Regions from separate parts of the Arthrobacter sp. 24S4-2 genome, predicted to be linked through region 3. Evidence: riboswitches for the same ligand, from Rfam matches in the RefSeq annotation. Region 3 holds a riboswitch; each other region holds the start of a gene.
What was found. A riboswitch is a leader RNA that binds a small molecule or an ion and turns the genes downstream of it on or off. The one in region 3 is predicted to bind cyclic di-AMP.

Region 1: another riboswitch for cyclic di-AMP. It lies ahead of FCN77_RS04440 (M23 family metallopeptidase); the one in region 3 lies ahead of FCN77_RS15375 (NlpC/P60 family protein).
Region 2: another riboswitch for cyclic di-AMP. It lies ahead of FCN77_RS03805 (hypothetical protein); the one in region 3 lies ahead of FCN77_RS15375 (NlpC/P60 family protein).

Annotation. Positions count from the first base shown of each region.
Region 1 covers NZ_CP040018.1:935,643-940,792, reverse strand. The annotation lists gene FCN77_RS04450 (NlpC/P60 family protein) at 1-684, opposite strand, end outside; gene FCN77_RS04445 (C40 family peptidase) at 841-1,461, opposite strand; cyclic di-AMP (ydaO/yuaA leader) riboswitch at 1,583-1,776, opposite strand; gene FCN77_RS04440 (M23 family metallopeptidase) at 1,891-2,715, opposite strand; cyclic di-AMP (ydaO/yuaA leader) riboswitch at 2,719-2,961, opposite strand; gene FCN77_RS04435 (metal-dependent transcriptional regulator) at 3,071-3,766, opposite strand; gene serC (phosphoserine transaminase) at 4,124-5,150, shown strand, end outside.
Region 2 covers NZ_CP040018.1:789,076-794,225, forward strand. The annotation lists gene FCN77_RS03795 (glycosyltransferase family 39 protein) at 1-166, opposite strand, end outside; gene FCN77_RS03800 (bifunctional glycosyltransferase family 2/GtrA family protein) at 163-1,695, opposite strand; gene FCN77_RS03805 (hypothetical protein) at 1,881-2,660, opposite strand; cyclic di-AMP (ydaO/yuaA leader) riboswitch at 2,660-2,835, opposite strand; gene FCN77_RS03810 (HAMP domain-containing sensor histidine kinase) at 3,064-4,599, opposite strand; gene FCN77_RS03815 (response regulator transcription factor) at 4,603-5,150, opposite strand, start outside.
Region 3 covers NZ_CP040018.1:3,317,567-3,322,716, forward strand. The annotation lists gene FCN77_RS15365 (hypothetical protein) at 112-717, shown strand; gene FCN77_RS15370 (metal-dependent transcriptional regulator) at 738-1,412, opposite strand; gene FCN77_RS15375 (NlpC/P60 family protein) at 1,645-2,427, opposite strand; cyclic di-AMP (ydaO/yuaA leader) riboswitch at 2,430-2,628, opposite strand; gene FCN77_RS27750 (polysaccharide deacetylase family protein) at 2,895-4,349, shown strand; gene FCN77_RS15385 (hypothetical protein) at 4,375-4,629, shown strand; gene FCN77_RS15390 (DNA alkylation repair protein) at 4,626-5,129, opposite strand.

The DNA of each region.
Region 1 (5,150 bases), 2.4 Mb from region 3:
GCCGTTCCAGCCACCGTGGACTGCCTGGCCGTTGCCTACGTAAACAGCGATGTGGGCCATGCCCATGCCGCCGTTCTCGTAGTAAGCGAGGTCACCCGGCTGTGCCTCGGCGGCGCTCACGGTGCGGCCCAGGGAGAGGTAGCCTGCCGGCCAGCCGTGGTAGTTGATGCCAACTGCCGCAAGGGCGTTCGTGGCCAGGGCGGTGCAGTCCTGGGAAACACCCAGCTGGGCGTAAGCGGCTGCGGCGATCGCGGCACCGTTTCCGCTGGCAGCAGCGGGCGCTGCCGGAGCGTCTACGGTAGCGGACACCGCGGCAACAGGAGCGGCTGCCGGGGCAGCTTCCTGAACCTCGACAACCGGCTTCGGGGCCTCGACGGCCGGGGCCGGGGAGGTGGAAACAGCCGGCTTCTCGTAAGAGATGGCGATGCTGGAGGCGGCCGAGATGTTGGCCGGAGCGGAAGACTGGACTTCCAAGGTGGAGGCGGACGTAGCTTCGCGCTGAACGTTGGTGTCGGCAGCGTTGGCTGCGATACCGCTCGTCAGGACCAGGCCGGAAGCAGCAGCGATAACCGCAGCCTGACGACCCATGCCACCGGCGTTGTCGCCGACAGCCTTGGCAATGACAGCAAGCGAGTTGGTTTTTGTAACCTCGGCGCGGTGCCGTGCGATCGCACGTGTAGTCATTATTTCTCTCTTTCGTTTTCCTCAGACTGCGTGGCAGGCCGCGGTTTTTGGACGCTCCGGCATCTTGGGGGTAAGCCGGAACGGCCCGAACGGGTGATTTAGCGAAGTGCGCGTGCAGCACTGAAAACACGCGCTGTTGAGCGGTAAGGGCGTGTTTTAGCGAAGCGTGTAGAACGCGGACGTGCCCGTGGCGGACACAGCGTGCAGGAGGGTGCCCTGCGACGGGTTCAGCGCGCTGATCATCATGCCGTTGCCGACGTAGATGCCAACGTGGGCGCCGCCGTTTTGCATGACCAGATCGCCCGGCGCCGGGGTGGCGGTGGGCTTCATGGCGGTCCATGCATTGGTGCGGGGGATGCTGATGCCGGCCTGGGCGTAAACCCACTGCGTGAAGCCGGAGCAGTCCCAGCCGCTGGGAGTGGTGCCGCCCCAGACGTAGGGGCTGCCGATGCCGGTGTAGGCGATGGCAGCGAGACCTGAGGCTGCAGCGGAAGAAACCGCGTCGGCAAGCTTGCCGGCCTTGGATTCCCCGTCAGCTTCAGTGGCGGTCTGGCTGGCATCTGAACCGGTGGACTGTGCCCGCAGTTCAACCTTGGGCGCAGCCTTCGTGGTCACTGCCGGACGCTCGAAGGAAACAGTCGCTGTCGGTTCCGCAGTAACGGCCAGCTGGGCTGACTGTGAACCGGACTCCGTGGAAGCGGAGACACCCAGGTTGGTGTCCGCGGCATTTGCCGGCAGCCCAACACTGAGGATCAGTCCGGACGCAGCTGCAATCACAGCCGCCTGGCGACCTACGGTCCCGGCGTTAGCAGTAACGGCCCTGGACACGGAGTTCAACGGGTTCGTTCGAACCGTTTGCGCGCGGTGGCGCGCAGAGTTGTGGCGTGTAGACACGAAGGTAGCCTCTCCCAATGCCTACGAGGTGAGCTGTCGGATTCGGATGGGAGTCACCCGGCCGCTCGGCTTCCTGGGAAGCTTTGCGACTTAACCCCAAGGTCTTCTTGCGAAGACCAAAATTGGTTCCCCCGCCTCTGCCAGACGATGTCATGCGAACGGACCTTGAGCGGTGGCAGAGTTAGGCAATCCACTCAAGAGCGCCAACTTCGGAAAAGTTGGCGTGCTTTAGACGGTACAGGAATTCAGCGCGAATGTCACATTCAGGTCACGGCATGTCACAGGAATGCGAGAGTGTTCCATCGGTTTGGATCAGAGCCAGCCGAGGGGATCAACGACGTCGCCGTTGACCATCACCTCAAAGTGAAGGTGGCAGCCGGTGGAGGCGCCCGTCGTCCCACTGAGGGCTATGACGTCGCCGCGGCTGACCTTCTGGCCGACCTGGACGCTTGACGACGAGAGGTGGTTGTACGTGGTTTCCAGGCCGTTGCCGTGGTCAATCACCACACGGTTGCCGCCGCCGTAGGCGTGCCAGCCGGAGAAGGTTACAGTGCCGCTGGCGGCAGCCATGACGCTTGTCCCGCACTGGGCCGCATAGTCCTGGCCGCGGTGGAATTCACCGGCACCGCCGGTGATCGGGCTGACCCGGAACCCGAAGGGCGAGGCCGTTACCAGGTGCTCCAGCGGAGCCCCGAGGCTGCCGGCCGATGCTGCCCGGGTAATGGTGCCAACGGACTGCGCACTGAGCAGCTGCTTGAGTTTGCCGTCGGGATCGCCTTTGGTGGCAACGGACGTCCGGTTGAAGTCGATTTTGGCGCCGGCAGCAGCGGAAACCTCAGGCTGAGCCGCGAAAGAGGCGGCAGCGGCGTTCTTACCGGTGTCGGCCGTGCTCATCATGGGCCCGGTGGACGGGACGGTCACAGTGAGGACCAGCCCGGTGGCGGCCAAGGCAATGCCGGCCTTCTGACCAACGCCACTCGCGGACGCGAAGTCCGTGACCTGGTTGAAGAGGCTCTTGCGCCGGCGCGCATCACGGTGTGCGTCGCGGGGCCTGACCGTCATGACGGCTTCGGCCACTGGGTACTCCGAAGCGGGACCTGACGCCCTGCGGCGGCCCCTGACGGTCTGCGTGGTCAAGAAATATCCTCTCTGAAGAGCCTGCGGAGTTAGCTGTCGGATTCGGGTCAGAGAGTTCAAAGACCCGGTCCGCCATTGCAAGGCATCCGGCACAGGGGTATCCCTTGGGAATCCTTCGTCGGAGATGCCTTGCCGCTGACGGACTTCACCCCAAGGCCGTCTTTCAACGGCCGGTTGTGGTTCCCCGCCCCTGCCAGGAGGTGTTTCGTACGCTGATCCGCTGGCAGAGCTCGGCTTCGGATCAGGTAACGCTTTAGTATCGGCGCTAGTTCTCAACTATAGGTGATTAATCAGCGCGGTAATAATTCCGTTATCTGCGTCTCAGTGACTTATAGGTGGTCCTATAAGGTGCCGGTTAGCGGACCGTAACAAATACGTGGGCCGCAACTTCCGGCGGCAGCTCCAGGGCGCCTTCGATCTCGGGCACGCGGACCGAGATGTACTCCCCGACCCGTTCCAGTGCGAGCGAGGCGCCGGGCCTGATCCCGCCTTCATCGAGCTGGACCAGAAGCTCCGGTTCAACCTGGATCGGTTCGGCCAGGCGGCTGACCGTGACGCGCGAATCGGCTCCGTATCCGGCCATGGCGTCCAGGAGGTTCACTACCCCGTCCGTGAGCAGGGGAGCCGGCTGGCCGCCAAGCGCGGCGAGTCCCGGAATGGGGTTGCCGTACGGGGATACCGTGGGGTGGTCCAGCAGTTCGAAAATGCGCCGTTCCACGCGCTCGCTCATCACGTGCTCCCAGCGGCACGCTTCATCGTGGACATAGGCCCAGTCGAGGCCAATGACGTCAGCCAACAGGCGCTCGGCGAGCCGGTGCTTGCGCATAACCTCGGTGGCCCGTTTCCGGCCCGTTTCAGTGAGCTCAAGGTGCCGGTCGCCGGAAACAACCACCAGGCCGTCACGTTCCATCCGGCCGATGGTCTGCGAAACGGTGGGCCCGGAGTGGCGCAGCCGTTCGGCTATCCGGGCGCGGAGAGCCACGATGTTCTCTTCCTCAAGCTCCAAGATTGTCCGAAGATACATCTCCGTGGTGTCGATCAGATCCGTCATCCAGCTCAGCTCCTCGAGCACAGTCCTTGCGTCAGTCCCACCGTACCGCGCGGAGGCGTTCCCCACTGCTCCACGCGAAGTGGAGCCGAATCCCCGAAACAGACCGGGAACAGCCTCCGGCATCAGTCCGGCCGCCATCGCGGCCCGCTGTAGGTCGAACCAGCTTAGCCTATTTTGAATTACTCCGGATAATCTCCGGCGGCTGTCCTGAGCTGCCGCCAGGTGTCTCAATGACTGGACTATGACGGCGGCCGTTCCCTCCCCCGCGGGCGCGTCAGGCAGAATATAGGGGATTCCCTGCAGGCACCCCGTGAACTGCCGGGCCTCCGACGTCCACGCCGAAAAATTGGAGCCATTGTGAGCGACACCAGCATCACTATCCCCGCCAACCTCCTGCCCAAGGACGGACGGTTCGGCGCCGGGCCCTCGAAGGTCCGCCCCGAGCAGATCGAAGCCCTGTCCGCAGCGTCGGCCACGCTGCTCGGCACTTCCCACCGCCAGGCCCCGGTCAAGAACCTGGTGGGATCCGTCCGCAACGGCCTCAGCGAGTTCTTCCGCGCCCCGGAGGGCTACGAAGTCATCCTTGGTGTGGGCGGCTCCACGGCGTTCTGGGATGTGGCCAGCTTTGGCCTGGTGGAGAAGAAGGCGCAGCACCTCTCCTTCGGCGAGTTCGGCTCCAAGTTCGCGTCCGCGACCAACAAGGCACCGTTCCTGGACGCGTCCTCCATCATCAAGTCCGAGCCCGGCACCCGGCCCGCCGCCCAGGCGGAAGCGGGCGTGGACGTCTACGCCTGGCCGCAGAACGAAACCTCCACCGGCGTGGCCGCCCCGGTCAAGCGTGTTGCCGGGGCTGATGACGGATCGCTGGTCCTGGTGGATGCCACGTCCGCCGCCGGCGGCCTGGATGTGGATGTCTCAGAAGCAGACGTTTACTACTTTGCGCCGCAGAAGAACTTCGCGTCCGACGGCGGCCTCTGGCTGGGCCTGTTCTCCCCTGCCGCCCTGGAGCGTGCTGCCCGGATCAAGGAAAGCGGCCGGTGGATCCCGGACTTCCTGGACCTGCAGACTGCCATCGACAACTCCCGGTTGAACCAGACGTACAACACCCCGGCGCTGGCTACCTTGGTGACCCTGGACGCCCAGGTGCAGTGGCTGAACGCCAACGGCGGCCTCGACTTTGCAGCGGCCCGCACGGCCGATTCCGCAGGACGCATCTACTCCTGGGCAGAGGCCTCCGATTACGCCACGCCGTTCGTGGCCAAGGCCGAAGACCGTTCCAACGTGATCGCCACCATTGACTTCGATGACTCGATTGATGCCGCCGCCATCGCCAAGGTCCTCCGCGCCAACGGGATTGTGGACACGGAGCCGTACCGCAAGCTGG
Region 2 (5,150 bases), 2.5 Mb from region 3:
GCAGCAGCGCCGCCGATGGCCTCACCCAGCGCGCCTGGTTTCCGAAGAGCAGCCGGCGTGCGCGGTCTCCGGAGCCGTATTGCCGGAGGGTTCTGCGCGCGATGACGCCTGACCGCGCCTGTTGGCTCTCTGTCGTCTGGGCAGGGGAAGCAGCGGTGGCGGTCATGACTGTGCCGTTTCTGTGTTGGCCGCGTTGACGGCGGGATCTTCGGGGGCGTTGGTCGTGGCCGCGCCTGGGGCTGCAACCCCGGCTTCGGCCCCGGTGGGCGAGTCCCCGGTGGGCGAGTCCCCGGTGGGCGAGGCCCCGGATTGCGGGGCCTCGGACGGCGACGCCGCAGGCGGCGCGGCCGTACGGCCGTGCCGGAAGACCCAAAGGCGGAACAGCAGGAACTTCAGGGCGGTGGCGGCCAGGTTCGCCGCTGTCACCGTGGCGATCTCCAGCCACCGCTCCGGTGCGGTCGCTGAACTGCCGTGCACCAGCGCCAGCGCCCCTGAGGTCAGTGCCAGCCCGATGCCGAACACAATCAGGCCTTCGAAGTGGTGGCGGGCAACGCCGGCGCCGCCCTGGATGCCGAACGTGAAGCGGCGGTTGGCGGCCGTGTTGGCCACAGCCGTGACCAGGAGTGCCACGAAGTTGGCCAGCTGCGGATCCATCACACTCCGGCACAGCAGGAAGATGAACGCGTAGGCCACCGTGGAAACCGCGCCGATCGCGCCGAACCGGACCAGCTGGCCGAACAGGCTGGCGCTCCGGCTTCTTTCCTGGCTGCGGGAGGCCGCGGGCACCGGCCCCCGGGCCAGGGCTGCCCGGAGCTCGGGCACGGGAATGCGCCCGGAAACCAGGTCCTTACTGAGGCGGGCCATGCCGCGCAGGTCAGCGAGGGCGGTCTGCACGATGTCCACACTGGAATTGGGGTCGTCGGTCCAGTCCACCGGGACCTCATGGACGCGGAGTCCGCATTTCTCTGCCAGCACCAGCAGCTCGGTGTCAAAGAACCAGGCGTTGTCCAGGGTGTGCGGAAGGATCTGTTGGGCAACGTCCGCGCGGATGGCCTTGAAACCACATTGCGCGTCGCTGAAATGGGCGCCCATGAGTGAATGCAGCAGGAAGTTGTAGCCGCGGGAAATGAACTCCCGCTTGGGTCCGCGGATCACCCGGGAACTGCGCGTCAGCCGTGTTCCGATCGCCAGGTCCGAATGCCCGGAGATCAGCGGTGCGAGCAGGGGGCCCAATGCGGCGAGGTCGGTGGACAGGTCCACGTCCATGTAGGCCAGCACGGGTGACGGGGACGCCAGCCATACCCTGCGCAGGGCGTTGCCCCGGCCTTTCTCCGCCAGGTGGATCACTGTCACCTCGCGCAGCTCCCGGGCCACCCGCTCGGCGGCCTGAAGCGTGGAGTCTGTGCTGGCGTTGTCGGCCACGGTGATCCGGAACGTGTGCGGAAATGTGTTGCTGAGGCAGGCGTGCAGACGCCGCAGGCACTGCTCCAGGTCCCGTTCCTCGTTGTACACCGGGATGGTCACGTCCAGAACGGGGGCGGCCGTCCCGGCCCGGGCTGCCATCCTCGTATCGATGGGGGACCGGCGGGTACTTCCCGCCGCAAACAACGCCGGCGGGATGCCTGTTGCGGCGTGAGCTTCGGCCACTGCTGGCGGTTGCTGCAGGGTTCCTGTGGCTTGGTCTGTGAGCGTCATGATTCAAGAGTGACGCCGGCTCATATGAGGGATTTAGGCCCAAGCTGTGCAGGGGCTGTGGAACTTGGGTTACCCGGCCAACGCCCGGCCAGCGCCCTGCCGGAACCCTGCCGGAAACGCCGAATGGCCCCGAATCACGTGGATTCGAGGCCCTCGGTTGCCAACAGAGCGGGAATGCGCCCCGCTTAGTACCAGTTGTTGGCGAGGTGGAAGTCCAGGGCGCCACAGGGGGAGCCGTAACGCTCCTTGACGTAGTTCAGGCCCCAGTTGATCTGGGTGCGGAAGTTGGTCAGGTAGTCCCCGCCCGCGCTCGCCATTTTTTCGGCCGGCAGCGACTGGACGATGCCGTACGCGCCGCTGCTGGCGTTCGTGGCCGTTGTCTTCCAGTCGGATTCCTTGGTCCACAGCGCGTTGAGGCACTGCATCTGGTCCGCGGCCCAGCCGTAGCCGCCAAGCTGGGAGGCCGCGTACTCCTGTGCGCCGGCGGGATCGTCAACCGCAACCGGCGGGGCAGGGGCCGGGGCAGGTTCCGCGGCCGGCGCAGGAGCAGGAGCCGCAGCAGGTGCCGGTGCCGGTGCTTCATGTGCCTTTTCAGCGGCCGGCTTGTCGGCTGACTGCGGCGCCACTGTGACGGAGGACGGGGCGGGCATGGCGGAGACCAGCACCTTTTCGAACGCGAGCTTGGACTCGACGTCGGAGGTGGCAGCGGTACTTCCGGCCGACGCTGCGGCGGTCACGGAGGAAACAGGCTCGGAAGCCTGGCCGGCGGCGCCGACACCGATGAGCACGGCGCACGCGGTGGCCACCACCGCCGCCCGCTTGCCGGAGCCTTGCAGGCCTGCGGCAATCCGGGACAGCGGGGACGTTGTTTTGGCTGATGCGGCGCGGTGGCGCGAACGTTTAACGGGCGCCGCGGACTCCCGTGAAGCGCGCGCTGGACGTACTTCTGGCGTGGATTTAGTCATGATTGCCTCTCGATGCCGGCGGAGTTAGCTGTCGGGTTCGGATGAGGTCATCCGGCCGCACGGAACTTCACGTGTCGGCTTCACCCCAAGGGCGGCTGATGCAGAATGCCCGGAGACCTGGGTCCCCCGCCTCTGCCTGATCAGGAGGAAATCCGGGAAGCGGCAGAGTTTGGCGTCCATCCCGGTATGCGGCCGGAACGGTGGCCGCACTCCAAAAACCGTACAGGAGGTCGGAGCTTAAGTCACATTTGGATAACGGAGATCACAACGGCGGCGCGTTGACTTGCGTCCAGCGCACAGGAACGTCGCGAAGCGGAACCGCAGAATCAGTGCCGAACAAGGAACGGTCCGGCCGGTGCTGTTGGGCACCGGCCGGACCGTGGGTCAAAACTGCGTCAGGAGCTTAGGCCACGGACCGTTCACCGGGAAGCCGGAGTGCGAACTCGGTGCGGCCAGGGCGGGACGTGACCTCGACAGTGCCGCCGTGGGCTTCCATGATCGACTGCACGATCGACAGGCCCAGCCCGCTGGTCCCTTCCGCGGCCGCCGCTCCCGCGGCGGCAGTACCGGATGCTGAGCCTTCCGGGCCGGTGCGTGCTGCGTCCGCCCGGGCAAAACGGGCAAAAACCCTGCCCACGAATTCGGGCGGGATCCCCCCGCCGTTGTCCGTCACGGTCACCACGGCACTGCCGTCAGCGGAACGCATGACGCCCGTGACCACAGTGGTCCCGGGACCGGTGTGCTTGCGGGCGTTGGAGAGGAGGTTGGCCAGCACCTGGTGCAGCTGCTTGGAATCGCCGCGGACAACCACCGGCTCCTCGGGCAGTTCCAGCTGCCAGATGCGGTCCGGCGCCATGACTTTCTCATCGCTGACGGTTTCCACCACCAGCTGGGTCAGGTCCACATCGCTGAGCTTGAGGGGCTGGCCTTCGTCCAGCCGGGCCAGCAGCAGGAGATCCTCCACCAGGGTGGTCATGCGTTCGGACTGGCTCTGCACCCGCGCCAGCGATTTCTTGCCGTCCGGTGTGAAGTCCTCGGTCATCCGCATGAGTTCGGTATAGCCGCGGATGGCGGTGAGCGGCGTGCGCAGTTCATGTGAGGCGTCCGCCACGAACTGGCGGACCTTGGTCTCGCTCTGCTGCCGGGCCTCGAGCGCCTTGGACACGTTGTCCAGCATGAGGTTGAGTGCATGGCCCACGCTGCCCACTTCAGTTCCGGGATGGGCGTTCGACGGCGGTACGCGCACTGCGAGAGCCACTTCACCGGCGTCGAGCGGCAGTTTCGAAACCTGCGTGGCGACTTCCGAGAGCTGCTCCAGCGGCTTCATGGTGCGGCGGATGAGCACGGTGCCGGCCAGACCGATGAGCACCAGCCCGCCGAACGACACAACCACCATGGTCCACACCAGTGAATTGAGGGTGTTCTGTTTTGCGGCGAGGGGAAGCCCGGTAACGATCACGTCGCCGTAGGGCGCCTCAACGGCCACCAGGCGGTAGGAACCGGTGGACAGGGTGCGGTCCACCGGATTTCCGTCATGGCGGAGGTCCAGGAGGATCTGGTCGTCTTCCGGGGACAGCGATGCCGGGGTTGCGTCGTTGGCGAGGAACCCGGCGCTGCTGACGTTGCCATTGTTGATGCGGGCTATGAGGGTTCCGATGCCTTGGCCCCTGCCCTCCAGCGGGTCCGGCCCGGGGCCGTTCGGATTGCCGAGCCGTGGCCGCCCTGCCTCGCTCGAGAGCCTTGATGCTTGGCCCAGGCGCTCGTCGAGCTGACGGGTCAGGAAGGAGTCCATGGACGCGTAGCTGAACAGGCCGATGGCGCCGCAGATGGCCACGAGCAGGGCCATCGCCACAAGCACCAGCCGGGTGCGCAGGTGCCAGGTTGAGGGATCCAGCCAGCGGCGGCCGTCCTTGCGGATTTCGCCGGAAAGTGTGGGCACCGCTCAATCCGCCGGTTTGATGACGTAGCCCGCGCCGCGGACTGTGTGGATCATGGGCGGGTGCGTGGCATCCACCTTCTTGCGCAGGTAGGAGATGTACAGCTCCACGATGTTTGCCTGGCCGCCGAAGTCGTAGTCCCACACGCGGTCCAGGATCTGTGCCTTGCTGACCACGCGCTTGGGGTTCTCCATCAGGTAGCGGAGGAGCTCGAACTGGGTGGCTGTCAGCTGCAGTTCTTCGCCGGCACGGGTCACCTCCCTGGTGTCCACGTTGAGGACGAGGTCGCCCACCACCAGCTCGGCGGTGTCCATGGCGGCCACACCGGAACGCTGGACCAGCCGGTGCAGGCGCAGGAGCACTTCCTCCATGCTGAACGGTTTGGTCACGTAGTCGTCCCCGCCGGCCGCGAGGCCCAGAATACGGTCCTGGACGGCATCCTTGGCCGTCAGGAAGAGCGCCGGTACTTCCGGCGCGAAGGCGCGGATCCTGCTGAGCAGCTCTACGCCGTCGAACCCTGGCAGCATCACGTCCAGCACCAGGACGTCGGGGC
Region 3 (5,150 bases):
GGGAGCGTTGTTTTCGCGGCGGCACTCGCATCTGGCGCTTGGGGGCCGCTTGGCAGCAGTATTGGGATATTACTGATCTTGACCTTGGCACGGGACCGAGGGGGCACCGCTATGGCGGACGAAAAACCAGCGAACTGGTGGGCTACGCTGCCCGGCTTGCTGACCGCCGCCGCCGCGGTGATCACCGCGGTGACCGGGCTGCTGCTTGGCCTGGGGCAACTCGGGGTGTTCGACGGCGGGCGGCCCGCCGCCACGGCGAGCGGACAGCCCTCGCCAAACAGCACCGCCCCGCCAAGCGGCACCTCCCAACCAAGTGGCCCGGCGCCAGCAAGCGGCCCCGCCTCGGGACCAGGCGGCGCTTCGGGGTGGACCGTAAGCCTCCCGGCGGAACGGAAATACCGGTCCGCAGACGTGGAATACGAAATCCTCGCCGCCTCGGTCCGTCCCGATGTGGCCGGAAAGGTGGCACTGACTTTCTCGGTCCGGTGCACCAACCACGGCCGGTACGACCTCAACTTCTGGGATTCGACGTTCAGGCTGAATGCCGGCGGCATCAGTCTTTCCCCCGAGTCCGGCCTGAACGAACTGGTCGGCGGCGATTCAAGCAAGTCAGGCGACGTCAGGTTTGCCGTTCCGGCGGACACCCGGGATTCGGTCCTCCGGATCAAATTCGCGCAGGGCGAAAGCACCGTCCAGATCTCGATCTCGCCACCCTGACATTCGGTGCTGGCCTTGGGCTAGACCGCCACCACCCAGATGGCATCCGAGGCGGATGGCCCCAGGTCGACGTCGCGGGCCGGTCCGAGCAGCCGTACGGTGGTCACGTCCGCATAGGGCCGGTGCACCCTGACCGTGAGCCTTGTATCGGGCACGAGGCCCAGTTCAGTGAAGTAGCGCAGCATCTGCGGATCCGCATCGGAAATACGGGTGATGGCCAAAGTGCCCCCGGCAGCAACCGCGGAGAGCTGCGTGCCTTCGGGCAGGTGCGGCCTGCCGTCAGGCGAAGGGATCGGGTCACCGTGGGGATCCCGCGTGGGGTGCCCCAACTTTTGGTCCAGGCGCTCCATCAGCTTGTCTGAAACAGCGTGTTCCAGAATCTCAGCCTCATCGTGGACCTCATCCCAGCCATAGCCCAGACCTTCCACCAGAAACGTTTCCAGGAGCCTGTGCCGGCGGACCATGGCCACGGCATGCTCACGGCCCGCCTCAGTCAGCTCGATGCTCCCGTACGGGGCGTGCGTTACCAGTCCCTGCCGCGCCAGCTTCTTGATTCCGTCCGAAACGGTGGACGGCCGGACTCCCAGCCGCTCGGCCATCACCCCGACGGTCATAGGGGTGGCGGACCACTCCGTGGCCGACCAGATCAGCTTCAGGTAGTCCTGGGCAGCGGAGGACAAATCGGAGACCGGCATGACATCCACGGTAGCAAGCCCAAGCCGCATGTTAGGCCTAACGAACAATGAGGTTGGATTGGTGAATAGACAGGGATCGGCAGGCCGACAAAACTTTCGGAGGCGCCGGCCGGTGAAACGCGAAAGGCCGGTGACCGGCCGCCCCCAAGGCAGCTGATCACCGGCCTTCAGCCGCGGGTTCCCGCCCGTCGGTCAGGACGGGGCCAGGACACTAAGTTTCCCGCGCGGACGCCTACGCTCCGGCGCGGACGAAGGTGACGCCGCCTGTGGCCGTCAGCCAGGACAGGGGGTGCGTCACCGTGGCGTTGGAGCCGTTCATGCCGCCGCTGATGACCTGGCCGTCACCGATGTAGATCCCCACATGGCCGGACTGCACCACCAGGTCGCCCGGCTGAGGTTCGCCGACGACCTTGCCGTAGTTCAAGAACTGCGACGGCCCCAGATCGCCCACCGGAATTCCTGCTGCGCCCAGGGCCTTTTCCACCATGGCGGTGCAGTCCTGCGTGATGCCCAGCTGCGCATACGCCGCCGAGACCATGGCGGCATTGACGCCGCCGGCAGCGGGAGCCGGCGCGGGGGCGGGCACAGCCCCCTGCACCTGGACGGAGACTGCCGGAGCAGCTGGCGCGGGTGCAGCCGCCTGCACGGAGACTGCCGGGTTGGCGGGCGCGGTTGCTTGTGCCGGTGCGGACTCCTCGACGGGTGCCGGAGTGGAGGTGACTTCCGGCCGCTCGAAGCTGATCCGGACGTGGGAATCCGCACTGAGCGGCGCACCCACCTGGGCCTTGGCATCAAGTGCTGAAGCCGGAGCCGAATCGCGTTCCGCGGGGGCTTCGGCGGCCTGCGCAGCCATCCCGCTGGAAAGGACAAGACCCGACGCCGCGGCAATCACCGCAGCCTGGCGGCCCACCCTGCGCCGGCCTGACCCGGGGGTGGCTCCCCGACCGAAAGTGGATCCTGGGCGCCCCGCCGGGGCTGACAACTGATGGTTGGCGGGCGATTTGCGTGAAGACATAAAGAACCTCTCCCGATGCCTGCGAGGTTAGCTGTCGGATTCGGATGGGAGGCACCCGGCCGCAGCGGCTCCCGCGTGCGCGGAAATCGTGCGGCTTCACCCCGTGGACCCGCGCGAAGCACGGATCAAAGTGGTTTCCCCGTCCCTGCCGGCTGGTTGTGATCGGATCCCGGTCGGCGGCAGGGTTAGGCAGTCCTCCCGGAAGCGCCCGTATCGGAGATAACAGGCACCGTTCCACCGTACGTGCGCGACTACGCGATGTCACATTCAGGTAACGCCAGCGGACGGGCGCAGGCCGAAATGCAGGTAGTGAGGCGTTTGGTACTTGGATTCTCCGCCTGTCAAATGGAGTGTTTTGCATTGGCACCGCGGGGCGTAGTCTACGTGCATGTTCTTGCGGGGGGACTTACACGCTTGGAGGAATCATGCGCTGGTCCACCCACCCTGCCCGCAGCCAAGGACGGCATTTGGCGGACCCCCCGGAGCCTGCACCTGACCGCAAACACGGCCGGCGCTGGGCTGCCGTGGTGGGCGTGCTTCTGCTCGCGGCCAGCGCCATTGCTGTCGCCGCCGTCCCATCGAAAGCTGCCGGGCCCACGATCGTGAGCCTCACCTTCGACGACGGCATCGGCAGCCAGTTCGCCGCCGCGCAGGTGCTGAAAGCCCGCGGACTGGTGGGGACTTTTTTCATCACAACCTCCTTCATAGACGCGTCGGGGTTCCTTACCCAGGCGAATCTGAAGACGCTGGCCGCAGACGGCAACGAGATCGGCGGTCACACCGTCACTCATCCGGACCTGACTACGCTCACCGCCGCCGCCGCGCGCGCCGAGGTCTGTAACGGCAAGACGACGCTGGAAGGCTGGGGCTACCAGGTCAGCAACTTTGCGTACCCGTTCGCTGCAGAGAATGCGACTGCCCAGTCTGCCGTCCGGGACTGCGGCTTCGCCAGTGCCCGTGGACTGGGCGACCTGCGCTCGCCGGCCAGCTGCGCCGCATGCCCCGTTGCGGAGTCGCTGCCGCCGGCAAATCCGATGGTCACCAAGGCTCCGGACCAGGTGGACAGCACGTGGACACTGGCGGATCTTCAGGCCCGTGTGACGGATGCAGAGACCACCGGCGGATGGGTGCAGCTGACTTTCCATGAAATCAATGTGGGCACGGATCCGACACTGTCCATCACCCCCGTTCTCTTCGACTCGTTCGTCACCTGGCTGGCCGCACGGACCGCAAACGGGACGACGTCGGTCCGGACAGTGGCGCAGGCATTGGGCCAGTCCCCGGCTCCCTCACCGTCGCCGTCACCCTCACCGTCGCCGTCACCCTCTCCGTCGCCGTCGAGCCCGTTTGGCGATGTTCCCGCCAACGCACAGTTCTTCACGGAGATCAGCTGGCTTTCGGCACAGGGCATTTCCACCGGATGGCTTGAGGCGAACGGTACGCGCACCTACCGTCCGGTCCTGGCCGTCAACCGTGATGCCATGGCGGCCTTTATGTACCGGCTCGCCGGGAGCCCCGCGTTCACAGCGCCGGCCGTCTCCCCGTTCCGCGATGTGACGCCGCAGACGCAGTTCTACAAGGAAATCACCTGGCTGGCCGCCCAGGGCATTTCCACCGGCTGGGACGAAGGGAACGGCGTCAGATCGTACCGGCCCCTGCAGCCCGTGAACAGGGACGCAATGGCAGCGTTCATGTACCGCTATGCCGGAAGCCCCGCTTACACCGCCCCGGGGTCATCACCCTTCACGGATGTGGCACCACAAACCCAGTTCTACAAGGAGATCAACTGGCTCGCGTCAACAAACATCTCCACCGGCTGGGTCGAAAGCAACGGCACCACGACGTTCCGCCCGGTCCAGCCCGTCAACAGGGACGCCATGGCGGCCTTCATGTACCGCTACAACACCTCCTTTCCGCGGTAACAACACCCTGGAGCGGAACCCCTAGATGAAGAACTACTGCGTGGCCATTTGCCAGCTGAGCGATCAGCCGCAGGAGGATTTCGACGTCAATACGGAACTATTGATCCTTGAGGGCAGGGAGCTCCATGTTGCAACGTGGGATGCCGAGCCGCGGGACGGGGGCTTCGACGATTTGGTCCTCAATGACCGCGTCAGTGCCCTCGGGTTCATGGTGGTCACCGACTGGGCGTTCCTGGAAGGCAAGGCGTACGCGGTGGTGGAACGGCGGGCCGGCGGCTAGCGCCGCTGGTGCCGCGGGCCGTCCGGCCGCGAAAGCCAGGCAGCGCGCCGCAGCGACGCGTTGGGGTCGTGCGCCCAGCGGTCCAGGACAGCTTCCGCCCGTAACCGGGGCTGCCCTTCGAGGGCGGCGATCAGCGGGGCAACGACGTCGACGGCAAGCGGGTGCACCAGCTCAGCCAGCCCCGACTCCCGCACAAAGCCCTCGATCCGGGTCAGGTCGGAGTTGCTGAGCAGGGCAACGCGGGACTGCAGCAGCACCACCGCAGCCAGGCGGCGCTCAAAGACGGGCACGGCCCAGAGCTCAGTGCTGAGGGCAGTGATGTCATCATGGGCGAGGTCCCGGTGACGGCGCAGCATGTCCCGGACGGTCCCGCGCACCGCCCCCACAGAAGCGCCGTAGTACTCGAGCCCGGTGCCCAGCCGCGCCTGGGCCTCTTCCGCCCGCAGCCACGATCCCTCGCGCTGCAGCGAGGCATCCACGAAGTCACAGGCATCGGTCACCCGACTATTCTGTCCCAACGG